2 regions of the Terrabacter sp. AAH1 genome follow, and region 2 is predicted to be linked to the other one. Evidence: predicted binding sites of a transcription regulator. Region 2 holds the regulator's gene; the other holds the start of a gene.
The links. Region 2 encodes HspR, which represses chaperone genes until heat shock. Its sites were predicted from a motif close to AAGTTGAGTCNNNNNGACTCAACTT; they were not measured.

Region 1 (14,725 bases), on a different contig from region 2:
CGACGTGAGCGCGCCGGACGGCATACGGGGTCGGTGCGCCGGCGATCGGTGGGGCGGTGCTCAGAGGTCACCGCCCCACCGTAGACGACCGGTTCACGCGACGCGGGACGCCGTCCGGACCAGCGAGCGGGAGGCCAGCACCGAAGCGAGCACCACTGCGCCGGCGATCGCCGACGTCACGACGAACCGCACCACGAGGCCGCCGTCGAGCCTGCTCAGGAAGGGCAGCATCAGGACGAGGACGAAGCCGGCCGACAACGCGATCGTCATGGCCAGGGGCAGGGCGACCTCCAGTGCCCGCGCCCGGTGCAGCGACCGCTCTCCGGTGCCGGCGAGGGCCAGGGCGCGGTACTGCTCGCGCTGGTCGAGCACCCGGGCGGCCTGCACGACACCGGTCGACGTCGCACCGACGATCGTGATGATGACGAGCGTCACCAGGGCTCCGGTGCCGAGGTCCGCGGAGAGGTAGGCCTCCAGCGGCGTGCCGGGGTCGTCGACCTGGGCCAGGCTCGTGAAACCGACGACGACGACAGCCAGGCCGAGCGCGCCGACGGCCCGCCACGTGCTCTTCGGGTCGTCCGCGATGCGGCGGGCGGCGAGCAGCGTCGCCGCCGTCGGGGCGATGCGGGCGGCGACCCTGCCGGCCACCATGACGACCCACGGACCGACCGCGTTGACCGCCAGGATCACCGCGCCCAGCACGAGCACGATCGTGAGGCGCTCCGGCTCCTTCATCGGGGTGATGGCGAGCACCCAGGCCGCACCGGCGGCCGCGGCCACGAGCACGCGCAGGATGCTGAGCCGCTTCGGGCTCGTGCGGGCCGCGACGCCGAGGGGGCTGATCGCGACCCTCGCGAGGCTCGACGCGCCCGAGACGATCGCGACCACGACGACGGCACCGACGACGGCCGCCGTCTGGCCGAGCGGCAGCACGAGCTCGCTCAGGTCGAACGTGCGGCCCTGGAACGTCAGCCGAGCCACGATCGGCAGAACGGCGAGGTAGAGCACGACCCCGGTCAGCGCCCCGACGAGTGCCTGGGCCGCCGCCTCGGCCAGCGTCATGACGGTCACCTGGGCCGAGGTCGCTCCGGCCAGCCGCAGAGCAGCCAGGCGCTGGTCACGCCGGGCGATGGCGAGGCGGGCCGCGACGCCACCCAGCGTGAGGATGGGGATGACCATGCAGGTGGTCGCGATCCACGCGAGGGTCACGTAGAGGTCGCCGATCATGGCCTCGTCGATGGACAGGCCGGTGCTGTGCCCCGGCGGCACCGGGTTGCGCGCCTCGAAGGCCGACAGTCCGGCCACGCAGACGAGCAGGGCCGCCGTCGCCACCGCGAACGAGACGACGGCGAGCACACCCGGCACCCGGTCGTCGGCCGCAGCGGCGCGACGCAGCCGCCACCAGAGCGAGACCGCGGCGTTCATCGGGCGGCCTGCGCGCTGTGCTCGACGACCCGTCCGTCGCGCACGCGCACCACGCCGTGGCACCACGCGGCGACGTTCTCGTCGTGCGTCACGACGACGAGCGAGGCGCCCGTGTGGGCGGTCAGCTCGGTCAGGTGGCGCATGACCTCGCCGCTCGTGGTCTGGTCGAGCGCACCCGTCGGCTCGTCGGCGAACACCACGCCGGGGCGCGCCACGAGCGCCCTGGCGATCGCGACCCGCTGCGCCTGCCCGCCCGACAGCTCGCCGGGACGCCGCTTCTCGAAGCCGGAGAGGCCGAGCGGTGCGAACAGGGTCGCTGCCCGGGCGGTGGCCTGCGAACGTGACGTGCCGTCGAGCATGAGGGGCAGGGCGACGTTCTCGATCGCGGGGAGCTCGGGCAGGAGCATGCCCTGCTGGAAGACGAAACCGAAGTCCTTGCGGCGCAGCACGGTCCGCTCGCGATCCGACATGCGCGCGATGTCGCGACCGCGCCACAGCACCTGGCCGCCGGTCGGGCGCAGGATGCCGGCCAGCACGTGCAGCAGCGTCGTCTTGCCCGAGCCGGACGGGCCCATCACGGCGAGACTCTGGCCCGCGCGGATGATGAGGTCCACCCCGCCGAGAGCGGGCGGGCCGGACTGCCCGCTCGAGCGGCCCTTGCCGTAGGTCATCACGAGGTCGCGGGCGACGAGGTCCCTGTCGGGGTGGCCCGATGCGTTGTCGAGGTCGTTGTGGCTCATGGGGGCAACCCTCGCCGGGAGGCCTGCCTGCCCACATCGGACCGCGGTCGGCTCTGCCGGCCGAGCGTGTACGACTCCGGTATGACGGCCCACCCGGCGGCCCACGACCCCGGCGACGACGACCCCGGCGACGACGACCCGCGCGACGGCATACGGCCCCGGGACGACGGCCGGCACGGCGAAGGGGCCGGGGACCGTGGTCCCCGACCCCTCCGGTCGGTCAGGGCGGTGCGGGCCGCCCCAGCGCTGGGTTCAGCGCTCGGTGCCGGTGCCGGTCATCCCCGAGTCCGGGTAGACCTGGTCGTCGGGCACCGTCGACGGGCCGGCGGTGACGTTGACACCGAGCGCCTCGTCGAGGGCAGCGCCCTCCGGCAGCTCCGGCAGGTCGTCTGCCGGTCGGTGCGCGTCGGGGTGGGCCATGTTGGAGAAGGTGAACTTCTCCTCCTTGCCCTCGCCCTCGGTGTCGACCTTGATGTACTGGCCCGAGGTGAACTCGGCGAAGAGGATCTTCTCCGACAGGGCGTCCTCGATCTCGCGCTGGATGGTGCGGCGCAGCGGGCGCGCACCGAGCACGGGGTCGTAGCCCTTCTTGGCGAGCAGGTCCTTGGCCGCGGGCGTGAGCTCGATGCCCATGTCCTTGTCCTTGAGCCGCTTGTCGAGCTTGGCGATCTCGAGGTCGACGATCTGCGTGATCTCCGCCTTGTTGAGGTGCGGGAACACGATGGTGTCGTCGACGCGGTTGAGGAACTCGGGCCGGAAGTGCTGCTTGAGCTCGTCGGTGACCTTGGCCTTCATCCGCTCGTAGTCGGTGCGGCTGTCGGGCCCGGACGAGAAGCCCATGTTGGCCTTGGAGATGTCCCTCGTGCCGAGGTTGGTCGTCATGATGATGACGGTGTTCTTGAAGTCGACCATCCGACCCTGCGAGTCGGTGAGGCGGCCGTCCTCGAGAACCTGCAGCAGCGAGTTGAAGATCTCCGGGTGGGCCTTCTCGACCTCGTCGAAGAGCACGACGGAGAACGGCTTGCGGCGCACCTTCTCGGTGAGCTGGCCGCCCTCCTCGTAGCCGACGTAGCCGGGAGGCGAACCGAAGAGCCGGCTCACCGTGTGCTTCTCGGAGTACTCGGACATGTCGAGCTGGATCAGCGCGTCCTCGCTGCCGAAGAGGAACTCGGCGAGCGTCTTGGCCAGCTCGGTCTTACCGACACCGGTGGGGCCGGCGAAGATGAACGAGCCACCGGGGCGGCGCGGGTCCTTCAGGCCGGCACGGGTGCGGCGGATCGCCTGGGACAGCGCCTTGACGGCGTCGTCCATGCCGACGATGCGCTTGTGCAGCTCGTCCTCCATGTGGAGCAGTCGACTGGACTCCTCCTCGGTCAGCTTGAACACCGGGATGCCGGTGCTGGCAGCCAGGACCTCGGCGATGAGCTCCTCGTCGACCTCGGCCACGACGTCCATGTCGCCCGACTTCCACTGGGCCTCACGGGCAGCCTTCTCCTGACGGAGGCGCTTCTCGTCGTCGCGGACGCGCGCCGCGCGCTCGAAGTCCTGGCCGTCGATGGCCGACTCCTTCTCACGCACCAGCGCGGCGATCTTCTCGTCGAACTCGCGCAGGTCCGGCGGAGCCGTCATCCGGCGGATGCGCAGTCGCGCGCCCGCCTCGTCGATGAGGTCGATCGCCTTGTCGGGCAGGAAGCGGTCGTTGACGTAGCGGTCGGCCATGTTGGCCGCCGCGACGAGCGCGCCGTCGGTGATCGTCACGCGGTGGTGTGCCTCGTAGCGGTCACGCAGGCCCTTGAGGATCTCGATGGCGTGCGGCAGCGTCGGCTCCTGCACCTGGATCGGCTGGAAGCGCCGCTCGAGGGCCGAGTCCTTCTCGATGTGCTTGCGGTACTCGTCGAGCGTCGTCGCGCCGATCGTCTGCAGCTCGCCGCGGGCCAGCATCGGCTTGAGGATGCTGGCGGCGTCGATGGCGCCCTCGGCCGCACCGGCACCGACGAGCGTGTGGATCTCGTCGATGAAGATGATGATGTCGCCGCGGGTGCGGATCTCCTTGAGGACCTTCTTCAGCCGCTCCTCGAAGTCACCGCGGTAGCGGCTGCCGGCCACGAGCGAGCCGAGGTCGAGGGTGTAGAGCTGCTTGTCCTTGAGCGTCTCGGGCACCTCGCCCTTGACGATGTCCTGGGCGAGACCCTCGACGACGGCGGTCTTGCCGACGCCGGGCTCGCCGATGAGGACCGGGTTGTTCTTCGTGCGGCGGGACAGCACCTGCATGACCCGCTCGATCTCCTTCTCACGCCCGATGACCGGGTCGAGCTTGCCCTCGCGGGCCGCCTGCGTGAGGTTGCGACCGAACTGGTCGAGCACGAGGGAGCCCGCGGGCGTTCCCTCGGCCTGGCCCTGGCCGACGCCGGCGCCGGCCTTCTCGCCGCTCTGGCCACCCTGGTAGCCGGAGAGCAGCTGGATGACCTGCTGGCGCACCTTGTTGAGCTCCGCGCCGAGCTTGACGAGGACCTGGGCAGCAACGCCCTCACCCTCGCGGATCAGACCGAGCAGGATGTGCTCGGTGCCGATGTAGCTGTGGCCGAGCTGGAGTGCCTCGCGCAGCGAGTACTCGAGAACCTTCTTCGCGCGGGGCGTGAAGGGGATGTGGCCGGTCGGGGCCTGCTGCCCCTGGCCGATGATCTCCTGGACCTGGGCCCGGACCGCTTCGAGCGAGATGTCGAGCGATTCGAGGGCCTTCGCGGCGACGCCTTCGCCTTCGTGGATCAGACCCAGGAGGATGTGCTCGGTCCCGATGTAGTTGTGGTTGAGCAGGCGAGCTTCCTCTTGCGCGAGGACAACCACCCTTCGGGCCCTGTCGGTGAACCGTTCGAACATGTTCTTCTCCTGACTGATCGAGAGACATCTCGATGCTATCCGTGCCCGCTGTCAGCGAGCACAACCCGACCAACGCGAGCCGGCCGCGTCCTGTTCCCATCCTGAGCGTGATCGGCTCAGGTTCCGCATCTGTTCGCCGTGGGCGGACAGATGTGGCCGCACCTACCTCTGTGGACGGCGCACCCCTACCCCGTTCGGGTCGCCGCCGTGCGGTGGGAGACGTAGCTCCCCGGCTCGGGGTCCGATGTCATGCCCAGACGATCCAGCAGACCGGGCCGCCCGCGTCCCGGTCCTCCACAGCCCGACGGTTCGGGGGCCGTGGCGCTGGAACCGGCGGGGCCGTCAGGGGGTGGGGGCGCTGCTCGCGAACTCGGCGTGGAGGGCCTTCACCTCGTCCTCGAGCTCGGGGGCCGGCCCGTCGACCACGGCACCGGGCACCACGTCGCGGATCGACAGAGCCGCCACGGGCGACGCGGGCGAGCCCCACGCCGACCGCCACTCGCCCAGCCGGGCCGAGCTGACGGCATACGCGATGCGCCCCAGCCCCACCCAGGCGTGCGCGGCCGAGCACATCGGGCAGTGCTCTCCCGACGTGTAGACGGTCGCCGCAGCCCGCTCGGCGGGCGTCAGGTGCGCGCCCGCCCACCGCGCGATGGCGAACTCGGGGTGCTGGGTCGCCTCGAGCGCGACGACGTGGTTGTGGTCCTCGAAGAGCACCTCTCCGGAGCCGGAGACGAGCACCGAGCCGAACGGTTCGTCGCCGCGCTCGAGGGCCAGCCGGGCGAGCGCGACGGCCCGCCGCAGGTGCTCGAGGTCCGTGGCCGAGAGGCTCATGCGACCCTCCCCGTCACGAGCGCGAAGGTCACGAAGGCGCCGCCGTCCGCCTCGAGCATCCCCTGGACGGCCGAGGTCACTGTGCCCTTGAGCTCCATGACGGCACGCTCCCACAGGAGCCAGTTCGCGCACGCGTCCTCCTGCGTGCGCGCCGTGACGCGGGTGAACGCGCGGCTGAACTCCCACTGGCTCCGCAGCCAGTCGGCGGTGTGCCAGGCAGCGGTCTCGGCGCCGACGACGCGGTCGATGTGCTCGGGGATCTCGCCGAGCTCGCGCACCTCGGTGGTGAGGGCGGGGGTGGCGACGCCGAGCTGGCCGCCGGGCTTGAGGAACTTCGCGAGGTAGGGCGGGTAGTGGTCCCCGGTGCCGAAGTACTCCCACGCGTCGATGCTGACGATGGCGTCGAACGAGCCGCGACCGAACGGCAGCGCGTGCGCGTCGACGCGCATGGGGAGCACCCGGTCGTCCACGCCCTCCTTCCGGAACACGGCGCCGGCCTCGCTCGGGTCGACCCAGAGGTCGGCCGCGACGACCTGCACGCCGTACTCCTTCGCGAGGAAGACCGACGTCGCTCCGAGGCCCGAGCCGAGGTCGAGCACGCGCATGTCGGGCCGCAGGGCGAGGTCGGCCGCGAGGTCCTCGAGCAGCCACAGCGGGTGCGGCCCCATGTCGAGGTCGACGAGCCACTTCGCGTCGTACTTCGCCGACCTGGGGTAGGCGGCTCGGGTCAGGTGGTCGAGGGCGGGCATGGGTCGATCCTCCGTGACGAGAACGTATGCCGTCGAGCGAGTTCCACGGGTCGAGTTGCCTTGCGTCGCGGGCTGGTCGGGCTGCTAGCCGTCGTCCCGGACGCGAACGAGCACGTCGGGGGTCAGCCCGGCGACCGAGGTCTGGCCCGAGAGGGCGAGCTGCAGGTCGAGCTCCGCGCGCAGGTTGCGCAGCACCTGCGAGACACCGTCGGCGCCTGCGAGGGCGAGCCCGTAGACGTGCGGGCGACCCACTGCGACGGCAGTGGCTCCGAGTGCGAGGGCAATGAAAGCATCTGCACCGCAACGGATCCCGCTGTCGAAGATGACGGGCATCTGTGAGCCGGCACCGCGCACCGCGGTGACCACACGTGGCAGCGCGTCGAGCGCCGCGACCGACCGGTCGACCTGGCGCCCCCCGTGGTTGGAGACGTAGACGCCGTCGACGCCTGCGTCCACGGCCCGCAGCGCGTCGTCCGGGTGCAGGATCCCCTTGAGCACGATCGGCAGCGACGTCAGCGAACGCAGTCGCGGCAGGTCGTCCCACGTCAACGACGGTCGGCTGAAGACGTCGAGGAAGGTCTCGACGGCGGCACGGGGCTCGGGGGCGGTCAGGTTGTGCCGCGTGTCGCCGGGGTGGTTGCGCGACATCGAGAGCAGCGTCGCGACGGCAGCGGGCGTGGGCCGGGGCCGCGGCTGGGGCGTCGCCGCAGCGACCCGCTCGGCGACGAGCCGACGGAACACGGTGTCCGACGTGTACTGCGCGATGCCCTCGCCGCGCGCGAACGGAAGGTGCCCGAGGTCGAGGTCGCGGGGCCGCCAGCCGAGGTATGCCGTGTCGAGCGTGACGACGAGCGCCTCGCTGCCGCAGGCCTCGGCGCGCGACACGAGGCTCTCGACGAGCTCGTCGTCGCTGCTCCAGTAGAGCTGGTACCAGTGGCCGGAGCCGGCGAGCGTCCGCGCGATGTCCTCCATCGGCACCGATGCCTGCGTGCTGATGATCTGGGTGACGCCCTGCTCACGCGCCCCGCGGGCGACGGCGAGGTCGGCCTCGTCGTGGGCCATCGACAGCACCCCGATCGGTGCGACGAGAAACGGGCTCTCGTGGCGCCGACCGAAGAGCTCGACCCCGAGGTCGCGCTCCGTCGTGTCGACGAGCATCCGCGGCGCGACCCGCCAGTGGGCAAAGGCCTGCGCGTTGGCCGAGGCGCTCGCCTCGGACCCTGCAGAACCGGCCACGTAGGCAAAACCCCTGCGGGACATCACCTTTCGAGCGGCTTCCTCGAGTCGCGTGCCATCGGTCGGCACCTCCGGACGGTGGCCGAAGGCGCCCGCGCGGTAGATGGCGGACTGCACGGCCCGGCCGAACCCCTCAGGCGGCATACCTGCTCCTCACGTCGCGGTCCGGCGCCTCGTCACGTCCGGCCCATCCTGCTACGGGCGGCGCCTGCGCGGGCGGGTCACCAGGTGACCGAGATGGTCTCGCGCCACCAGCGCTCCAGGTCGTTGACGGGGTCGGAGGCGCCCCGGCTCCAGAGGCGCAGGTAGAGGTCGACGGGTCCGCCCCGCCACTCGTGGTCGCGCTCCGACACGTCCACCGCGTCGGGTCGCACCCGCCTCGTCTCGATCGGCCGGCCGGCTGCAAGGTCGACGAGCCACGCCACGTCGCAACCGTCGGGGGCCACGAGCAGGCGCGTCGGGTCGGTGGACCTGTCGGGGGAGGCGCCCTTGCGACTGCGGGTGATGAACCCGACCAGCAGCTCGTCGATGCCGTCGACGGCGACCTCCGGCGAGATCCACGTCTCGTCGGCGCGCGCGGGCCGGCGCAGCCGGGCGCCGAGGGCGTCGACCGCGTGGATCGTCGTCTCGTGGCACTGCCGGCGGGTCCAGAACAGGCGGGCGGGAGGCGCGTGCTCGAGGAAGACCAGCGCCTCGAGGTCGTCGGGCGCGTCGACGATCGCCTGCAGCAGGTCGGTGGCGCCCTCGTCGAACCACCCGAGCACGTCGGCCGACGCGCGGCCCTCGGCCTCGAGCGGCTCCGGTGGGTCGATGGGGGCTCCCCGGAGCTGGCTCGCGGCCCAACGGTGCACCATGCCCTGGTGGGCGACGAGGTCGAGCACCGTCCAGTCCGGGCAGGTCGGCACCGGCGCGTCGAGGCCTGCAGCCATCGCGTTGGCCCGCAGCACCGTCGACGCCGAACCGAGCCCGTCGCCCAGGACGTCCAGGGTGAGCCCGAGCGGTCCCGGCGACTGCAGCGCGTCGTCGGCGAGCGAGACCATCACAGACCCTGGACGTGTCGGGCCAGCAGGGCGAGGGCGTTCGAACCCTTCTCGTTGGCGACCTTGCCGTCGGGCGAGGAGTAGGTCAGCCGCAGCAGCACGTTGCCGACCTGCACCACCCCGATGTAGTCGTGCACCGTGCCGGCGGCGGACGTGCGGGTCAGGTCGACCCGGCCCAGCGGCATACCTTCGGCGACGTCACGTCGCTCGTTGGCGACCGCCGTCGTCACGCCGTTGGCCGCCTCGGGTGCCCGACACGACGCGGCGGCGGCCAGCACCGGCTCGACGGCCCTCGCGGCGGCGGCGAGGTCGGGGTACGTGATCGCGGCGACGTCGGCGCGGGTGCCCGTCGCTCCCGTCCAGGAGCGGGCGTACGCGTCCGGCCCGCTCGTCCTCGTCAGCCGCGGCGTCCCGGGGCACGCCGCGACGTCGGCGGTGTCGCCGGAGGGCGCGCGGGTCAGCCCGGACACGTCGTAGCCCTCGAGGTATGCCGCCACGGCGTCGGCCGGGTGCACCCGGGGCGGGGTCAGGCTCGACGGGGGAGCGAGCGGGTCGTCCGTGGTGGCGGTCGCCGCCGGAGTCGTGGCGATGCCCCGCGTGGACGGGGTGACGACCGGCATCGTGGCCGCGGCATCGGAGCACGCGGCCAGCAGCGGCACGACGACGAGCGGCGTCACGGCGGCGAGGAGGGCTCGGGCGGTCGGTCGACGCATGGCAGCGAGTCTGCCCCATGGCGCCCCGACGGCCGGGGAGCGGGCGGGCACGGAGGGCGGGCGGGCACGGCGGCGGTAGATTTGCCGGGCGGGGCGGCCACCGCCGGCCCGCGCACCCCCGACCTGCGGGCCCGGCACCCCGGACCCGACCGCCCGTCACCACCCGAGCACCACCCGGAGGCCCCCGTGGACGCCAGCGACCTGCTGCGCAACTCGCTCCTGCAGCTGTCCAAGCAGGAGAAGATCCGAGACGTCATCGAGAAGGCGCCCGTGTCGCGCTCGGTCGTCAAGCGCTTCGTCCCGGGCGCGGAGCGCGCCGACGTCGTCGGCGCCGCCGCGGAGATCGCGGCCTCCGGCCGGCTGTCGACCATCGACTACCTCGGCGAGGACACCACCGACATCGCGCAGGCGCGCCACACCCGCGACGCCTACCTCTCGCTCCTCACGGCCCTGCGCGACCAGGGACTCACCGAGGGCGGCACGGTCGAGGTGTCGCTCAAGCTGAGCGCGCTCGGCCAGGCGCTGCCGGGCGACGGCAACGCCATCGCCCTCGACCACGCCCGCGAGATCTGCGACCTCGCGCAGCAGTCGGGCACCACGGTCACCCTCGACATGGAGGACCACACGACCACCGACCTCACGCTCGATGCCCTCCGTGAGCTGCGTGCCGACTTCCCGACGGTGGGCGCCGTGCTGCAGGCCTACCTCTACCGCACCGAGGCGGACTGCCGTGACCTCGCGCACGCCGGCTCACGCGTACGCCTGTGCAAGGGCGCCTACAAGGAACCCGAGTCGGTCGCCTTCCAGGCCGGCGCCGAGGTCGACAAGTCCTACGTGCGATGCCTCAAGATCCTCATGCAGGGCGAGGGCTACCCGATGGTCGCCTCGCACGACCCGCGCCTCATCGAGATCGCCGGGGCGCTCGCGGGCCAGGCCGGCCGCGACCCGAAGTCGTTCGAGTACCAGATGCTCTACGGCATCCGGCCCGAGGAGCAGAAGCGCATCGCCGACCGCGGTGACCAGATGCGTGTCTACATCCCGTACGGCCAGGAGTGGTACGGCTACCTCATGCGCCGCATGGCCGAGAAGCCGGCCAACGTCATGTTCTTCCTGCGCGGCGTCGCGACCAAGAGCTGAGTGGGGGCCACGATGACGACGACGGCCATCTTCGGCGCGGGGGTCATGGGCGAGACCCTCGTCTCCGGCCTCATCCGCTCGGGGCGCACGCCCGGCGACCTCGTCGTCACCGGGCGCAGCCCCGACAAGGTCAACGCGCTCGCCGAGCGCCATGGCGTACGCGTCCTGCCGAACTCCGAGGCCGCCGACGTCGCCGACACCCTCGTGCTGTGCGTCAAGCCGCAGGACATGGCCGGGCTGCTCGACGAGATCCGCGACCACGTGGCTCCCGGGAACGTCGTCGTGTCGCTCGCGGCCGGCATCACGACCGAGTACCTGGAGTCGCGCCTGCCCGAGGGCACCTCGGTCGTGCGCGTCATGCCGAACACCCCGGCGCTCGTCGACGAGGGGATGGCGGGCATCGCGCCGGGAAGCCACTGCACCGACGACCACCTCGCCGAGGCCGAGGCGCTGCTCAGCTCGTGCGGTCGCGTCGTGCGACTGGCCGAGAAGCACCTCGACGCGGTCACCGCGATCTCCGGCTCCGGCCCGGCGTACATCTTCTACGTCGTCGAGGCGATGATCGAGGCCGGTGTCGTGCTCGGCCTGCCGCGTGCGACGTCGACCGAGCTCGTGGTCCAGACCCTCTACGGCGCGGCGACGATGCTGCGCGAGACCCACGAGCACCCGACGGTGCTCCGTGAGCAGGTGAGCTCGCCGGGTGGCACGACCGTCGCCGCCCTGCGCCAGCTCGACGACCACAAGGTGCGTGCCGCCTTCGTCACGGCCATGGAGGCCGCGGCGGCTCGCTCCAAGCAGCTGGCGTCCGGGCAGGCCTGAGCGGCCGGCAGCACGCCGACCCCTCGGCTCGTCAGGTCGCGGGTGTGGGCGTGCTGACGGAGCCCCAGACGTAGCGCTGGTCGGGCATGACGACGCGGTAGCTGCGGTGCTGGGCCGTCGTGTACGTGTAGGTGTAGCGCCCGGTGCTCGACGGACAGGTCTACGTGAGCGGTCGCCAGGTCCGACGTCGTCGTGTTGAGCGAGGCTGTCGTCAGGGGTGCCCGCGCGCTCAGCGGGCGCCAGGTCCACACCCCGAGGTGGTCGGTGTAGGACACCTCGGGGGGGTCCACGACCGAGCCGATCGCAGGTGACGTCAGGGGCGCGTGCGGGCACAGTGGAGACGTGAGCGCACCCGACGACGACGTCCCCGCCCCTGCGCCGACCGCAGCCCGTGCTGCCAGCGGGTCGGACCCGGCAGCCGCCCCCGGTCCCCGGATGCACCTGCACGCGGTCACGCCCGACGACTGGGAGTCCCATCGCGACGTGCGGCTCGCGATGCTCGATGACGCCCCCGACGCCTTCTGGTTCACCTACGCCGACGAAGCCGTCTACGACGAGGCCGACTGGCGAGAGCGGATCGAGGGAGCCTGGCTCGTGCAGGCGCGCGACGCCGACGGCGTCATCGGGAGTGCGGGGCTCGGATCCCACTGGGAGCCCGAACGGGCAACGACGGCAACGCTCTTCGGCATGTACGTGGCGCCGCGGGCACGCGGGAGGGGTGTGGGTGAGGCCTTGGTCCACGCGGTGCTCGACGAGGCGAGGCGGCTGGGCAAGTCGGAGGTCGTCCTCGAGGTGACCAGCTCCAACACGGCAGCCGAGGCCCTCTACACCCGCTGCGGGTTCGAGCGGACGGGAGCCGTCCACGACCACCCTCGGCGCCCCGACCTGAGCGAGATCGAGATGACGCACCGGCTCTGAGCGGCACTGGCGGGCAGTGCGGTTCGTCGCCGGGTGCCGCGGTCGCCGAACGTTCACCGACCTGCTGGTGCGCTCGCGTGCTGGGTCGTGCGATGGTGGACCACATGACCGACATCACCGTGCGTCCCCTCGGCGAGGACGACTGGGAGGACTACCGCTCCGTCCGTCTCTCCGCCCTCCGAGAGTCGCCCGAGGCGTTCGTGGCCACCGCCGACGAGGAGGAGGCCTACGACGAGGCCTTCTGGCGTGAACGCATGCAGCGGTCGGCGCGCCTCGTCGCCGAGAGCGACGGCAACGCCGTGGGCGTCGTCAGCGTCGGCACCGCCAAGGCGACGGACGGGGCGGCCGGGGAGCTCTTCGGCCTGTGGGTGCGCCCCGAGGCCCGCGGCCTCGGCGTCGCCACCCGCCTCGTCAAGCACGGGGCGGCGCTCGCCGCCAAGCGCGGCAACTCGCACCTCGTCTACTGGGTCGGCACCGACAACGGGCGCGCCGTCGCCTTCGCGAGCGGCATGGGCTTCCGGCCCACCGACTACCGCCGGCCGATGGGCGTCGTCAGCGAGGAGGACGGCGACGAGGAGGTCGCCATGGTGCTGCCCCTCGGCGACGACCCCGGCCCCCACCCCCGCCTCTGACAGCGGGCCATCCAGCCACCCGCGAACCCACCCTCCCGTATGCCGGGAGGGTGGGTTCATCCGTGCGACAGGCGGTTCCGCTCACGGTCGAGCGGCGAACCGCTCGATCAGCTCGGTGGGTCCGCTCACGATGAGCATGTGGTGCGCCGAGATCTTCGTCTGCGGGACGGCATACGTGAAGTCCTCGCCGGGAGCCTTGACGCCCACGATCGTGACGCCGTACTTGCGGCGCACCTGGCTCTGTTCGAGCGTGAAACCGATGGTCTCGCTCGGCGGCTTGAGCTTGACGATGGCGAAGCCGTCGTCGAACTCGATGTAGTCGAGCATCTTGCCGTTGACGAGGTGGGCCACCCGGCGACCCGAGTCGGCCTCGGGAGAGATGACGTGGTGCACGCCGATGCGGTCGAGGATGCGCTTGTGCTCCGGCGACATCGCCTTGGCCCAGATCGACGGCACCCCGGCGTCGACGAGGTTTGCGGCGGCGAGCACCGACGACTCCACCGACGAGCCGATGCCGACGATCGCGATCTTCGGCTCGGCGTCGCGGATCATGTCGAGGCCCGAGGCGTGCGACAGGTCCGCGTGCACGACCTTCGCCACCTTGTTGACGTAGCTCTCGGCGATCGCGTTGTCGCGCTCGACGGCGATGACCCGGTGCCCGAGACGGGTCAGCTCGAGCGCGACGGCAGAGCCGAAGCGTCCCAGCCCGATGACGATCACGTCGTCGTCGAAGAGCCGGTTGCGGCCCATGGGTTGTACCTCCGTCGTCGGTGGCGCGTTTCCGCGATAGCGTCTCAATCATGCCAACTCAGGCCAGGGTCGTCTGGGACTCCTCCTTCACGAGGTACAACTTCGGCCCCACGCACCCGATGGCACCGGTGCGCCTCGACCTGACGGCACGGCTCTGCGACGCACTCGGTGTCTTCGACGTCGACGGCGTCGAGGTCGTCGGCGCCGACGAGGCCACCGACGATCTGCTGGCCACGATCCACGACCGCGACTACCTCGCCGCGGTCAAGGCCGCGTCCGCCGACCCCCGTTCGGCCGACGAGGCCTATGGTCTCGGCACCGACGACGACCCTGCCTTCGAGGGCATGCACGAGGCGAGCTCACGCGTGGTCCAGGGCACCGTCGACAGCTGTCGCGCCGTCTGGGAAGGCACCGCCGCCCACGCCGTGAACTTCACCGGCGGCCTGCACCACGCCATGCGAGGAGCCGCCAGCGGCTTCTGCGTCTACAACGACATCGCCGTCGGCATCCAGTGGCTGCTCGACCACGGCGCCGAACGCGTCGCCTACGTCGACGTCGACGTCCACCACGGCGACGGCGTCGAACGCATCTTCTGGGACGACCCGCGCGTGCTGACCATCTCCGTCCACGAGACCGGCCGCGCGCTCTTCCCCGGCACCGGGTGGCCCGGCGACGTCGGCGGCAAGGACGCCGAAGGCACCGCAGTGAACGTCGCACTCCCGCCCGGGCTCTCCGACGCTGGGTGGCTCCGCGCCATCCATGCCGTCGCCGTCCCCGTCGTCCGCGCCTTCAAACCCGACGTCCTCGTCACCCAGCACGGCTGCGACACCCACACCGAAGACCCCCTCGCCCACT
Region 2 (14,725 bases):
CGGTCGGCGCCGACCTCGCCGCTGCTGTCGGGCAGCGTCGGCTCGTTCGAGCGCTACGACACGCTCGGCTACCAGGGCCAGATGTTCGTCACGAGCGCGCCGACGGCGTCGGAGATCTCGCGGGCGACCGGGCGCGGCGCCATCGACCCGATCCGCGTCTACGCGGGCCGCACGAGCGACCGCACCGTGGCCGACGTGGCCGACGCGGTCGTGGCCGAGCTGAAGCGGACCAACGCCTTCCAGCGCCGGGTGCTGGCCGTGTTCACGACGACGGGCACGGGCTGGGTCGACGACTGGTCGGCGCAGTCGGTCGAGTACCTCGCCGACGGCGACAGCGCCATCGCCGCGATGCAGTACTCCTACCTGCCGAGCGCGATGTCGATCATGACCGACCGCGGCACCCCCCGCGAGGCGGGCAAGGCGCTCTTCGACAAGGTGTATGCCGTGTGGCGGGCGCTGCCCGAGGACGAGCGCCCGCAGCTCGTCGTCGGCGGTGAGTCGCTGGGTGCCTACGGCGGCCAGGCCGCGTTCGCCGATGCCGACGACATGATGGCCCGGGCGCAGGGCGGCGTCTGGGTGGGCACCCCGAGCTTCACCGCCATCGCCGAGTCGCTCACGGCGCGACGCAACGAGGGCTCGCCCGAGATCGTGCCGGTCGTCGACGACGGCCGCCACATCCGGTTCGCCGCGAGCGGCGACCAGCTGACCCACGACTACTACGGCCGCGACTACGGCACGTGGGACTTCCCCCGCTTCGTCTACGCGCAGCACCCGTCCGACCCCGTCGTCTGGTGGAACCCGGCCCTGCTCGGCGCCGAGCCCGACTGGCTGCGCGAGCCGCGGGGGCGCGACGTCAACCCCGACGTCACGTGGATCCCCTTCGTCACGTTCTGGCAGCTGACCACCGACATGGCCGTCGGGCACGACCCACCCGACGGCTACGGCCACCGCTACGGCGCCGAGCTCGTGCCGGCGTGGGGGTCGGTGCTCGGCGGCTCGCCGACCGACGACTACTCGAAGATCGTCGAGGGCGTCGACGAGACGGTGAACCGGGTCGAGTGAGCGTCCACCGTTTCCACGGCCGCATCGCCGGCATCGGCTCGACCTCCGGCGTGCGCGTCGTCGTCGGGTCGTGGGACCGCACGCCCCTCGGTTCCTTCGGCGACGCGATGGTCGAGCGGGCCGACGGCCACCGTCTGCTGCTCGCGCCGACGGCCGACGTCGCCGCGTTCATCGAGTCGACGTACGCGTTCGACGAGGTGCGCCTGGAGCCTTTCGAGGTGACGCGGGTCGCAGGGCAGTGGCAGGTGCGCTCCCCGTCGCTGACGCTCGACCTGACGGTCGGCGGGCGTATGCCGTTGGGCCGGCTGCTGCGTGCTGTGCCCTTCCGCGTCGCCGCGAGTCCCGCGTGGGCCACGGTGGTCGACCCGGTGGCACGCGTCGCCCTGCGCGGCGTGCGCACGCGCGGCACGGCCCTCGAGGGACGGCGGGAGTTCTACGGCGCGACCGACCTGCACCGGGTGGTGGGGATGGCGGGCAGTCTCGAGGGCTCGCCGCTCGGGGCGCTGGCGCCGGTCGACCCGCCGTGCCGTTTCGGGTTCTCGTCGACGCCGCGCACACCCTCGGTCACGACGGTCGTGACGACCGTCCGAACCTCGCGACGAGGTGCCAGACCCGCTTGAGGTGCTGCGGGTCGTGCCGGCCGGTGCGCACCGCGTCGCCGACGATGCGGGGCGTCAGCACCCCGTCGACCGCGACGGCCTCGCCCAGCTCGACGAACTCGGGCCCGCGGTAGTCGGGGTGCGCGCGCAGCTCCTCGACGGGCAGCACCCACCCGTCGTGCCACTCGACGGGGACGCCGAGACGGTCCCACGCCTGCGCGTCGTCCTCGACCTCGGTGCCCCGGAACGACGGGTCGAGCACGAGAGCCTCGACGTCGGACGCGAGGTCGACGACCCCGTGCACATGGGCCTCCACGTAGTCGTCGAGCGGGTCGGGCTCGCTCTCGCCCGGGAAGAGTGCCGGGCGGTCGTCGGCGAGCTCGCTCAACGCGTACGCAGCCGCCACCCCGAAGTGCTCGGGACGGAACACGCTGTCGGGGAAGCAGAAGGTCGTGACCGCGAGGGTGTGCGGCGCGAGGCGCACGTGCGCGGAGCCGAATCGCGGCGCCGCGCCGACGGGGGAGCGGTGCCGGTCGAGCGCCCCGTACTTCGGTCGCAGCGAGCCGTCCGCGTCGTCGTAGGCGCCGCCGAAGATGCGGCTCTCCCACGTCCAGCGGTCACCGCCCGGGTGGGCCGTGAGCCCGCCGTTGCTCGTGCCGGTCTCGAACTGGGAGCGGTAGACGCCGTCGCGCGCCATCGCCGCGAGCACGGACGAGTCCTCGACGAGCCGGTCCGGGTGGAAGTTGAGGGTGACCCGCAGGTCGGGGCTCAGCGCCGGCCCGGTCGCGAGCCTCGTGACGTGGGCGATCGCCCTCGTGACAGGCTCGGCGACGGCAGCGGGCTGGTCGGGCACGGCGCCATCCTCACACCCTCCGCGTCAGCTGGAGAAGAAGAGTCCCGCCATGCCCTTCTTGCGGTAGTGCTTGCCGCCCCGGTTGCCCCAGGCCGGGCCGCCGTACTGCTGGGGCGGCGGCTGCGCCGCGAACCGGCTCTCGAGCTGGCTGAGGTGCTCGAACTCGCCGAAGTCGAGGAAGAGGCCCCGGCACTGGTCGCACTGCTCGACGTGCACGCCGTTGCGGTCGTAGGTGCGCATGGTGCCCCGGCACTTGGGGCAGACGAAGCCCTGCGGCTGGTAGGCGGCGCCGGTCTGGTCCTGGTGGGGGAAGGGCGGCGGTTGCTGGCTCATGGGGCCATCCTCACATCCGGGCGCACGCTTCCAACAGGGAGTGGGCTGGGTCTTCGCTGTGAGCCGGCTGGACGGTCGCCGTGCGCACGGCCGCGACGAACACGGCGCAGCGAGCCGGCAGGTCGAGGACGCGCCACGGGTCGCCGGCCCTCGCGACCGCGGGTCCACCGGCGTCGCGGTACGCGTCGAGGAACGTCTCCCACGACGCGTCGTCGAGCGCCCCGGCGGCCCAGAAGCCGGCAGGTCGGGCGAGATCCCACGCCGGGTCGCCCAGACCGAGGTCGTCGACGTCGAGCAGGCGCAGTAGGTCCGTGCCCACCGCGAGCTGGCCGAGGTGCCAGTCGCCGTGCACGACGTGCTGCGGGGCCGACGACGAGCCGGTCAGCTCGCCCACGAGCCGCCTGCCGAGGCCGGCGAGCATCGAGCGAGCAGGGTGGTCCAGCCGACGCGCCCGGTCGAGGGCGCGGCTCACACGGGCCGGGCCGCCCTGTGGTGGGAGAGCGCTGAGCACCGGGGACTCGACGGGCGTCCGGTGCAGGCGGGCGAGCAGCCGCCCCGCGTCGGCCCACGGGTGCTCCGGCGCGTCCTCGGTGAGCACCTCGACCCGCGGCCACAGCGTGACGAGCCGGTCGTCGGGAGTGGTGCGGGGAATCGCCTCGACGGGCTGCACCCAGCACGGGGCCGGCCCGGGCTCGGCGACCGCACGGAGGCGCTGGGCGAGCTCGGCGGCGCGGGTCCGGCGATGGTGCACCTTGGCGACCGCCTCGGCGGCAAAGGCGATCTCGGCGCCGGAGGGCGTCGTGCGTCGCTCGACCGCACCGAGCCACGCCGCGAGCCACCTGTCGAGGGCCGCGTCGAGGGCGGCTTCGGGGTGCGCATCGTCGGTCACGTCCCGATTCTCGCTGCCGCCGGCCGGGCCCGCCTTCGCGGAGCAGGGAGTAGGACTGTCCCATGGGCACGATGACCGACTTCCCCGAGCACGACCTCACCGCCTACCGCGCCGACCCGCCGGGCCAGGCCCGCGGGGCCGTCGTCGTCATCCAGGAGATCTGGGGCCTGACCGACCACGTCAGGGACGTCACCGACCGTTTCGCGGCGCAGGGCTACGTCGCGGTGGCGCCCGACCTGCTGCGTCACGTCGGACTCACGCCCGACGTCGGCTCCCGCCTCTTCGACCTCGTGTCGCGAGGCACCGAGGAGCAGCGGCTCGCGGCCCAGCCCGACCTGCGGGCGGCGACGACACCGGCGCGCCAGCCGGAGTTCGCGGCGTGGGCCGTCCCGGCCCTGACGGCGGTCGTCGACTCGCTGGTGGAGGAGCCGGGGGTCGAGGGTCGGGTCGCCGTGGTGGGCTTCTGCTTCGGGGGCACGTACGCGTTCGCCCTCGCGGCCGCGGACGCCCGGCTGCGGGCGGCGGTCCCCTTCTACGGCACGTTCCCCGACCACGCCGACCCCGCGACGATCGCCTGCCCCGTCCTCGCCTTCTACGGCGAGGAGGACCACGGGATCACCGACGGCGTTCCCGAGCTCGAGGGTCGCATGGCGGACGCCGGCGTGGACTTCACGGCACGCGTCTACCACGGGGTCGGTCACGCCTTCTTCAACGACGACTCGCCGTCGAGGTACAACGCGGAGGTGGCCGCCGACGCGTGGCAGCGCACGCTCGCCTTCCTCGAGGCGCACCTGGGCGGCGCGCGCTGAGCCACAGAGTTCTCACAGCGCTTTCGTCCCCGAGTGACGCCGCGGTGGAGTAAGTCTGGGGCATGACCGACGAGCCCTCGCGACCCGACCCGACCAGCCTGCTCGTCCTCGGACCCATGCTGCGCTACGTCGGCGAGACCGAGGCGACGGTGTGGGTCGAGACTCCGGGGCCCGCGCGCGTGGCCGTGGAGGCCGACGGCCGCTCGTGGAGCGCCCCGACCTTCTCGGTCAAGGGGCACCACTACGCGCTCGTCGTCGTCGACGGCCTGGAGCCGGGCGGCAGCTGGGACTACACCGTGACGGTCGACGGCGTGCTCGCCTGGCCCGAGGCCGACAGCCCCTTCCCGCGGTCCCGCATCAGCACGATCGACCGGTCGCGGCCGACCCGCCTGCTCTTCGGGTCGTGCCGCACCACGGTGCCGCACGACCGGGAGGGGCACCGCACCAACGGCGTCGACGCGCTGCGCACGCTCGCCCTCGCCCTGTCCCGGGGCGAGGAGGAGTGGCCCGACCTCGTGGCCTTCCTCGGCGACCAGGTCTACGCCGACGAGACGTCCGAGGCGATGCGCGAGTTCATCGCCCGCCGCCGCGACATCGAGGCGCCCCCGGGCGAGGAGATCAAGGACTACGAGGAGTACGCCCACCTCTACTGGCTCGCCTGGAACGACGACGCCAACCGCTGGCTGCTGTCCACGGTGCCGAGCTGCATGATCTTCGACGACCACGACATCCGTGACGACTGGAACACGTCGTGGACGTGGCACCAGGAGATCAACCGGACGGCCTGGTGGCACGAGCGGCTCATGGGCGGTCTCTCGTCGTACTGGGTCTACCAGCACATCGGCAACCTGTCGCCGGCTCAGCTCGCCGACGACGAGATCTACGCGAAGGTGCTTGCGGCAGAAGCGAGCTGGGTCGACGGCAGCTCCGAGCTCGACCTCACCGACGCCGTCTTCGACCTCGCCCGTCGCTCCGACCGGCACCCGGAGGTCTACCGGTGGAGCTTCCGCCGTGACCTCGGCGACAGCCGCCTCGTCGTCGTCGACTCCCGCGCCGCGCGCGTGCTCGAGCCGCACCACCGGTCGATGCTCGACCCCGACGAGATGCGGTGGCTCGACGAGCAGCTCACCGGCGACGTCGAGCACCTGCTCATCGGCACGTCGCTGCCCTTCATGCTGCCGCCGGGCCTGCACGACTTCGAGGCGATCGACGAGGTGCTCGCCATGGGCACGCACGGCCGCCTCATCGCCCAGGGCGCCGAGAAGGCCCGCCAGTCGATCGATCTCGAGCACTGGGCGGCCTTCAACGACGGCTTCGTCGAGGTCTTCGAGTCGGTGATGCAGGTGGCGCGCGGGGAGCGGGGGAAGCCGCCGGCCACCGTCGTCTTCTTGTCGGGCGACGTCCACAACTCCTATGTGGCCGAGGTCGTCGACGCGAGGTCGCGCCACGGCGCCCGCTCGCGCATCGTGCAGGCGGTCTGCTCACCGATCCGCAACCCGATGCCGCGAGGCGTGCGCGTCATGATGTCGCTCTTCGCGCGCGGCCTGGTGCGGCCGATGCGGTTCGTCGCCGGCCACTCGAAGCACGTGCCCGACCCCGCCTACCCGTGGCGCGTCACCGACGGCCCGTGGTTCGACAACTGCCTCGCCGAGCTGACCGTCCAGGGGCGCGACCTCTCGATCGTCTGGCGCGGCGGCGAGGTGCGCGACGGCGACGACGCGCACCCCGTGCTCACGACCGTCTCCAGCGTGCGCATCCCGGCGGCCGTCTCGTCATGACGGCGGGCCAGCAGGTCGACGATGTGGCTCGCCGGGTCGACATCGCACGACTGGCGGTCCGGGCGTATGCCGGCAACGACCGTGTCGCCGCAGCGCTCGTCGGCGGGTCGGTGGCCCGTGGCCTCGCCGACGCGGCGTCCGACATCGAGCTCGACGTCTACTGGACGGCTCCGCCGTCCTCGGCCGACCGCGAGGCGGCCGTCGAGGGAGCCGGTTTCGAGCGGGTCTACGCCGAGGAGGACGAGCACGAGTGGGCCGACGGCCTGCTCGTCGACGGCGTCAGGATCGACGTCAGCGGCTTCGTCACCTCCACGATCGACACCTATCTCGACCGGGCGCTCGCGGGCGACACCGAGGCGGAGCTGCAGGTGCGCGTGACCGCCCTGCGTGACGGCATACCGCTGCACGGGCAGGGCGTCATCGAGGTGTGGCGGGCGCGGTGCGCCGACTATCCCGAGGCGCTCGCGGTGGCGATGGTGGAGCAGGGCCTCGACCTGCGCAGCCGCGAACGGCTGGAGATGCTCGCGGCCCGCGACGACGTGCTGCTGCTGCACCGCGACCTGCTCGACGGCGTGCAGGGCGTGCTCGACGCGCTGTTCGGCCTGAACCGGGTGTGGATGCCGCACCCGTTCCACAAGTGGCTCGACTGGGAGGAGTCGCTGCTGCCGCATCGGCCGGACCGTCTCGCCGCCCGCATCCGGCAGCTGCTCGTCGCCGGCCCGCACGATGCCGTCCGCGCGCTGGTCGCTCTGGTCGACGAGACGTACGTCCTGGCGCGAGAGCACGCCCCGGCCGCCGACGTGACGCAGCTGCGCCAGGCCTTCGAGCTCCGCAGGGTCGTCTGACGCCGCTCCGGAGTCCCTCGGCAGAAAGTCCGCAGGTCGAGGAACAAAGCCCGCGAACCAAGAGTTGAGTCGAGTGAACGCAAGATTTGCGAGTCCGGCTTTGACAACCACGGGTCGGGCGGAGCACATTGAGCGAGGGCCAGTTTCCGGACAGCTACCCCGGGACCGGCAGACACCGGACCCATCCAGACCATCAAGGAGTCACCCATGGCACGTGCCGTCGGCATCGACCTCGGTACCACCAACTCGGCCGTCTCCGTCCTCGAGGGCGGCGAGCCGAGCATCATCGCGAACGCCGAGGGCGGGCGCACGACGCCGTCCGTCGTCGCGTTCTCCAAGAACGGCGAGGTGCTCGTCGGCGAGGTCGCCAAGCGCCAGGCCGTCACCAACGTCGACCGGACGATCCGCTCCGTCAAGCGCCACATGGGCACCGACTGGAAGTCGCCCGAGATCGACGGCAAGACGTACACGGCGCAGGAGATCAGCGCCCGCATCCTGCAGAAGCTGAAGCGCGACGCCGAGTCCTACCTCGGCGAGACCGTGACCGACGCCGTCATCACCGTCCCCGCGTACTTCGACGACGCCGAGCGCCAGGCCACCAAGGAGGCCGGTGAGATCGCGGGCCTCAACGTGCTGCGCATCGTCAACGAGCCCACCGCCGCGGCGCTCGCCTACGGCCTCGACAAGGGCAAGGAGGACGAGCTCATCCTCGTCTTCGACCTCGGTGGCGGCACGTTCGACGTGTCCCTCCTCGAGGTCGGCAAGGACGCCGAGGACGGCTTCGCCACGATCCAGGTGCGCGCCACGAACGGCGACAACCACCTCGGTGGCGACGACTGGGACGACGTCGTCGTCCAGCACCTCATCACGCAGGTGAAGAACAAGACCGGCCAGGACCTGTCCAAGGACAAGATCGCCATGCAGCGCCTGCGCGACGAGGCCGAGCGCGCCAAGAAGGAGCTCTCCACCGCGACGAGCACCAACATCTCGGCGCAGTACATCTCGATGACGCCCGAGGGTCCGATCCACCTCGACGAGACCCTGTCGCGCGCGCAGTTCGAGCAGATGACCAAGTCGCTCCTCGACCGCACGAAGGCCCCGTTCCACAAGGTCATCGAGGACGCCGGCATCAAGGTCTCCGACATCGACCACGTCGTGCTCGTCGGCGGCTCGACCCGCATGCCGGCCGTCTCGAACCTCGTCAAGGAGCTGACCGGCGGCAAGGAGCCCAACAAGGGCGTCAACCCCGACGAGGTCGTCGCGATGGGCGCGAGCCTGCAGGCCGGTGTCCTCAAGGGTGAGCGCAAGGACGTCCTGCTCATCGACGTCACGCCGCTCTCGCTCGGCATCGAGACCAAGGGTGGCCTCTTCACCAAGCTCATCGAGCGCAACACCGCGATCCCGACGAAGCGCTCGGAGATCTTCAGCACCGCCGACGACAACCAGCCGTCGGTCCTCATCCAGGTCTTTCAGGGTGAGCGCGAGATCGCCCAGCACAACAAGTCGCTCGGCACCTTCGAGCTGACCGGCATCGCGCCGGCCCCGCGCGGCGTGCCGAAGATCGAGGTCACCTTCGACATCGACGCCAACGGCATCGTCAACGTCAGTGCCAAGGACCAGGGCACCGGCAAGGAGCAGAAGATGACGATCACCGGCGGCTCGGCCCTGTCGAAGGACGAGATCGACCGCATGGTCAAGGACGCCGAGGCGCACGCCGACGAGGACAAGAAGCGCCGCGAGGAGGCCGAGGTCAAGAACCAGGCCGAGCAGCTCGTCTTCTCGACCGAGAACTTCCTCAAGGAGTCCGGCGACAAGATCCCCGCCGACGTGAAGACCCCGGTCGAGGAGTCGCTCGCCGACCTCAAGGCCGCCATCGCCGAGGGCTCCGAGGCCAGCGCCGACGACATCAAGGCGAAGGTCGAGGACCTCAACACCAAGTCGCAGGCCATGGGCCAGGCGGTCTACGCGTCCGAGCAGGCGGGCGCCGGCGCCGCGGGCTCCGCTGACGCCCAGGACGGTTCGCACGCTGGTGCGTCGGCGGGCGCGTCGGCCGGTGCCGACGACGACGTGGTCGACGCCGAGGTCGTCGACGACGACGAGGCCAAGGAAGCCAAGTGACCGAGTCGACCGACCCCACCGGCAACGGCCCGACGGGCGAGCAGCCCGACGTGACCGCCACGGGTGCACAGGGTGCCGGCAGCGGTGACGCTGCCGGCGCCCCGGGGCCGGCCGCCGACGAGGCGCCGGCTGACGGCAAGCGCCACCACACGTACTACGAGGGCGGCTCCGGCGCCTCGTCCGAGCCCGGCGGCGAGGACGAGTACGACCACGCCCCCAAGGGGTCGGCCGCGGCGCAGGAGTCCGAGGAGTCGGAGGGCGTCGCCCTCGCCGAGGAGGACACCATGGCCGCGACGTTGCTCGCGGACCTGCAGCGACTGCAGGCCGAGTACGTCAACTACAAGAAGCGCGTCGACCGCGACCGTGAGGTGATCCGCCACTCCGCGGTCGGCAGCGTCGTCGAGTCGCTGCTGCCGGTGCTCGACGACATCCACATGGCCCGGCAGGCCGGCGACCTCGCCGCGGGGCCGTTCGCCGCGATCGCCGAAAAGCTCGAGGCGACGCTGGGCCGCTACGGCGTCGAGCGCCTCGGCGAGGCCGGTCAGGAGTTCGATCCCAACGTGCACGAAGCCCTCATGCACGTCGAGGCCGAGCTGCCCGAGGGTGCCACCGGCACGACCGTCGTCCAGGTGCTGCAGCCGGGATACCGCATCGGTGACCGGCTCGTCCGTGCCGCGCGGGTGTCGGTTGCCGACCCCGCCTGAGACGTCCGCCGCCGGGCTGCACGCGCAGCCCGGCGGCATACCCGATGATGGGAGCAGCGTGAGTCCCACCGTGACGAAGGAGGTGCGCCTTGGCTAGCCAGGACTGGTTCGAGAAGGACTTCTACGGCATCCTCGGCGTGCCCCAGGATGCCGATGCGGCGACGATCAAGAAGACGTACCGCAAGCTCGCCCGCACCATGCACCCCGACCACAACGTCGGCGACGCCAAGGCGGAGGAGCGCTTCAAGGAGATCGGCGAGGCGTATGCCGTCCTCTCCGACCCCGAGCAGCGCCGCGAGTACGACGCCATCCGCGCCATGTCGCACGGCGGCGCCCGCTTCACCGCGGGTGGCCCCGGTGGCGGCGGCGCCGGCTTCGAGGACATCTTCTCCGCGTTCGGCGGTGCCGGTGGCGGTGGGCAGCGCGTGCGTTTCAGCACCGGCGGTGCCGGTGGCCAGCCGAACCTCGAGGACATCCTCGGCCAGATGTTCGGTGGCGGTGCGGCCGGACCCGGCGCCGGCTACGGCGGCTACGGAGCCCCCGCGGGGCCCCGCCCCGGCGCCGACGTGCAGGCCAGCACCCGCATCGGCTTCCGCGACGCCGTCGAGGGCTCGACCGTCTCGCTCAGCTCGCCCGACCTCGGCCGCATCAACGCCCGCATCCCGGCGGGCGTCAAGGACGGCCAGCGGATCCGCCTGCGCGGCAAGGGGCGTCAGGGTGATCCTGGCGCTCCGGCCGGCGACCTGATCCTCACGGTGTCCGTCGACAAGCACCCCGTCTTCGGGCGTGACGGTGACAACCTGACCATCGACCTCCCCGTCACCTTCGCCGAGGCCGCGCTGGGCGCGACCGTCGCGGTGCCGACCCTCGACGGTGGCCAGGTCAAGGTCAAGGTAGCGGCCGGTACGCCGAGCGGCCGGGTGCTGCGCCTCAAGGGGCGCGGCGTGAAGCGCGGCGACCACACGGGTGATCTGCTCGCCAAGGTGCAGGTCGTCGTGCCGCAGCGGCTCACCGACGAGGCCCGCGAGGCCGTCGAGAAGATGGCCGCGGCCGAGAGTGGCCACGACCCGCGGGCCGAGCTCTTCGAGCGCGCCCGCGCCTGACGGCATACGCGACGAACCACACGAACGACGAGGAGGAGGAGGTGGCTGGAATGGCTCGCAGGAGCGCCCGACCCGGCGGCCACGACGACGACGCGCCCGTCTTCGTCATCTCCGTCGCGGCCGAGCTGGCCGGCATGCACGCGCAGACCCTGCGGCAGTACGACCGGCTCGGCCTCGTCTCGCCGTCCCGCACGCGCGGCGGCGGCCGTCGCTACAGCTCGCGCGACGTCGCGCTGCTCCGCGAGGTCCAGCGCCTCTCGCAGGAAGGCGTCTCGCTCGCCGGGATCCAGCGCATCCTCGACCTCGAGAACCACGTGAACGCGCTGCAGTCGCGTGTCCAGGAGCTGACCGAAGAGCTGAGCACGGCCCGCGCGGCCCTCGCGGCCGGGGCCTCGGGCGCACGGGTCTTCGCCGTCGGTCCGCGCGGGGAGGTCGTGGCCGTCCGGCCCGGGCAGCGCCCGCCGCGCACGCCCGCCTCGCAGGCGCTGGTGGTCTGGCGCCCGGAGCGCTAGCGACCAGCGGACGCCGGCGCCCGAGCCGGCCCCCTCGTCGGTGCCGTGTGCAACACTGTGCCAGCCTCGAGCAGACGGGGTGTCTGTCCCGCTGTATGCCGCCGGAGGCCGTTGCGTGTTCCACTTTCCGGAGGTCGTGTGACCCCCTCATACCCCGACGGTGACTCCGTGAACCGAGTCCCGGGGTCCGATCTCGGCGCGCCCGTACGCCGCTCGGTCGAGATGCAGGAGCTCTTCGCCCGCCACGACTGGTCCGCGACGCCGCTGGGGCCGGTCGAGGCCTGGCCCGACAACCTGCGCTCCATCGTCGACATCTGCCTGTCGTCGGGCTTCCCCATGCTCGTGTGCTGGGGGCCCGAGCTGACCATGGTCTACAACGACGGCTACCGCACCCTGCTCGGCCGCAGCAAGCACCCGGAGGCCCTCGGCCGCCCGGTGCGGCAGGTCTGGCCCGAGGTCTGGGACGTCATCGGCCCCATGTTCGACGGGGTGCTCGGGGGTGGGCCCGCGACCTGGGTCGAGGACGAGCTGCTCGTCGTCGACCGGTTCGGCTTCCTCGAGGAGGCCTACTTCACGTGGTCCTACGGCGCCATCCACGACGCCGACGGCCACGTCGCCGGCATCCTCAACGTGGCCGTCGAGACGACCGACAAGGTGCTGGCGGTGCGCCGCGCCGGTGCCGCGCTCGAGCTGTTCCAGGCGCTCATCGTCGCGACGGCGCCCGAGGGTCGCGAGCAGGTGCGCGAGCGCACCCTCGAGGTGCTCCGCAGGCAGACCGCAGACCACCTGGACGTCGACCTCGTCTGGGTCGACGGCAGCGGCTCCGCCGCGCTCACGGGTGACGCCGAGCCCGGCGTGCACGTCGTCCCCGTGCTCGAGCCCGGACTCTCCGAACCCACGGCTCTCCTGCGGTTCGGGGCCAACCCACGCAGGCCCTGGGACGCCCAGCTGCAGGCGTACGCCGAGCTGTGCGCCTCGCACGCCGCGACGGCCCTGAGCGGCGTGCGTCGACGCGCCGACGACCGCGCGCGCGAGGAGGCCCTCGCCGAGCTCGACGTCGCGAAGTCCGACTTCTTCGCCAACGTCAGCCACGAGCTGCGCACGCCGCTCGCGCTCATCGCCGGGCCGGTGCAGGACGCCCTGGCCGCCGACGCCCTCGACGCCGACACGCGCCGTCGGTTCGAGATGATCGCGCGCAACTCAGAGCGCCTCACCGGGCTCGTCGACCGCATCCTCGACCTCACCCGCGTCGAGGCCGGTGCGGTCGAGCCGCACCCCGTCGCCGTCGACGTCGCGGCGGTGACCGACGGCGTCGCCGCCAACTTCCGCCCGGCCATCGAACGGATGGGGCTCGACTTCGTCGTCGAGCGCGGCGACCTCCCACGGCAGGCGTACGTCGACGTCGACATGTACGAGCGCATCGTGCTCAACCTGCTGTCCAACGCGTTGAAGTTCACGCCCCAGGGCCGGATCGGGCTCTCCCTGAGCGGTGACGAGGCCGGCTACGTGGTGTCGGTCAGCGACACCGGCATCGGTATCCCCGAGAAGGACCGCGACCACGTCTTCGACCGGTTCCGGCAGCTCGCCGGCAGCGACGAGCGCCGCTCGCGCGAGGGGGCCGGCATCGGGCTGTCGATCGTCCGGCAGCTCGTCGGGCTGCTCGGCGGCAGCATCTCCCTCGACACGGGCGAGGGACGGGGGAGCACGTTCACCGTCCGGTTGCCGTGGGGACAGCCGCCGACGCAGTCGGCCAGCCGGCCGTCGATCACGCCGCGGCCGGCGGAGTCGTTCATCAGCGAGGCGGCGGCCTGGGCCGGCCCCGACGAGGGCGACGCGGACACCCCCGCGCGTGCCGTCACGGGACGTCCGACCCTGCTCGTCGTCGAGGACAACCCGGACATGCGCTGGCACGTCACCCGGCACCTGCGTGACGACTACGACGTCGTCACGTCGCGTGACGGCGTGGAGGCTCTGGCCCGGATGCGGGCCGCCCGCCCCGACATCGTGCTCGCCGACGTCATGATGCCGCGGATGGACGGCCTGACCCTCGTGCGCGAGATCCGCGAGGACCCCACCCTGCGAGACCTGCCCGTCGTGCTCCTGTCGGCGCGCGCCGGCGTCGAGGCGAGCACGATCGGGCTGACGATGGGTGCCGACGACTACGTCGTCAAGCCGTTCGACCCGACCGAGCTGCGCGCCCGGCTCTCCGCCAACCTCGTCCGGTCGCGCTCGCGCTCGCGCGACGCCGCCTGGCTGCGCGCCATCCTCGGCGCCATCCAGGAGCCGCTCGTCGTCGCCGACGCCGAGGGCACCGTGGTCGAGCTCAACGGGGCCTTCACCCGCGACTACGGCTGGTCGCTGGCCGACGGGCCGTTCACCCCGCCCTACCCGTGGTGGATCCCGGCCGACGAGGCGCCCGCCGAGAACGAGGCGCACGCTCGCCGCGTCGAGCTGCTGCGCACGGGCCAGCCCTTCCTCGACGAGCACTACCGCATCCGGAGGAAGAGCGGGGGAGAGGCGTGGGTGCACACCCGGGCCGCGAGCGTCCCCGAGACGGCCGACCACGCCGGCTTCGTGCTCGGCGTGGCCCGCGACGAGACCCGCGAGCGCGAGTCCCGGATGCGCCGCGAGCTCGCCGGCCGGGTCGCCGTCGAGCTCGCCGCCGCGGAGGGGCTCGACCAGGCCCTGGCCACGGCCGTCACCGGTTTCACCGTGCTCTTCGACGGCGAGGTGACCCTCCGGGTGGCCGACGACAAGGGCGACGTCGTGGTGCTGTCGCCCCGTGGCCGCGTGCAGCCGTCAGAGCTCGACGACGCCGTCCGCGAGGGCCTCGAGTCGTCGCCGCACGGCCACGACGTCCTCGTCGGTGACAAGCGTGAGGGGCTGCTGCTCCTCCCGACGTCGCAGGACTCGGAGTGCCGTGCGTGGGTGCAGTTCGACGAGCCGCGCATCGTCGGCAGCGACGAGCTGATCGTCGGCGACCTGCTCGCCCAGATCCTCGGCCAGGCGGTCGACCGGGTCGTGGCGAGCCGGGCCCGCGCCGAGAAGGAGCACCAGCTCGAGCAGGCGATCGAGAGCCATCGGCTGATCGGGCACGCGGTGGGGGTGCTCATCGAGCGC

Region 1: a site for HspR is predicted at 5,141-5,165, ahead of ACXR8F_RS15155 (ATP-dependent Clp protease ATP-binding subunit). Genes of this name have one in related genera too.

The regions. Positions count from the first base shown of each region.
Region 1 covers NZ_JBTJJV010000010.1:18,690-33,414, reverse strand. The annotation lists gene ACXR8F_RS15170 (LCP family protein) at 1-71, opposite strand, end outside; gene ACXR8F_RS15165 (FtsX-like permease family protein) at 94-1,425, opposite strand; gene ACXR8F_RS15160 (ABC transporter ATP-binding protein) at 1,422-2,165, opposite strand; gene ACXR8F_RS15155 (ATP-dependent Clp protease ATP-binding subunit) at 2,418-5,042, opposite strand; gene ACXR8F_RS15150 (nucleoside deaminase) at 5,385-5,876, opposite strand; gene ACXR8F_RS15145 (SAM-dependent methyltransferase) at 5,873-6,625, opposite strand; gene ACXR8F_RS15140 (alpha-hydroxy-acid oxidizing protein) at 6,710-8,005, opposite strand; gene ACXR8F_RS15135 (maleylpyruvate isomerase N-terminal domain-containing protein) at 8,083-8,901, opposite strand; gene ACXR8F_RS15130 (hypothetical protein) at 8,901-9,614, opposite strand; gene ACXR8F_RS15125 (proline dehydrogenase family protein) at 9,801-10,751, shown strand; gene proC (pyrroline-5-carboxylate reductase) at 10,764-11,570, shown strand; gene ACXR8F_RS15115 (N-acetyltransferase family protein) at 11,913-12,488, shown strand; gene ACXR8F_RS15110 (GNAT family N-acetyltransferase) at 12,593-13,120, shown strand; gene ACXR8F_RS15105 (potassium channel family protein) at 13,202-13,870, opposite strand; gene ACXR8F_RS15100 (acetoin utilization protein AcuC) at 13,921-14,725, shown strand, end outside.
Region 2 covers NZ_JBTJJV010000015.1:46,396-61,120, reverse strand. The annotation lists gene ACXR8F_RS18460 (alpha/beta hydrolase) at 1-1,062, shown strand, start outside; gene ACXR8F_RS18455 (hypothetical protein) at 1,059-1,682, shown strand; gene ACXR8F_RS18450 (DUF3626 domain-containing protein) at 1,627-2,514, opposite strand; gene ACXR8F_RS18445 (TFIIB-type zinc ribbon-containing protein) at 2,539-2,847, opposite strand; gene ACXR8F_RS18440 (phosphotransferase) at 2,858-3,736, opposite strand; gene ACXR8F_RS18435 (dienelactone hydrolase family protein) at 3,799-4,545, shown strand; gene ACXR8F_RS18430 (alkaline phosphatase D family protein) at 4,608-6,323, shown strand; gene ACXR8F_RS18425 (hypothetical protein) at 6,320-7,168, shown strand; gene dnaK (molecular chaperone DnaK) at 7,376-9,286, shown strand; gene ACXR8F_RS18415 (nucleotide exchange factor GrpE) at 9,283-9,990, shown strand; gene ACXR8F_RS18410 (DnaJ C-terminal domain-containing protein) at 10,080-11,093, shown strand; gene ACXR8F_RS18405 (heat shock protein transcriptional repressor HspR) at 11,144-11,605, shown strand; gene ACXR8F_RS18400 (ATP-binding protein) at 11,774-14,725, shown strand, end outside.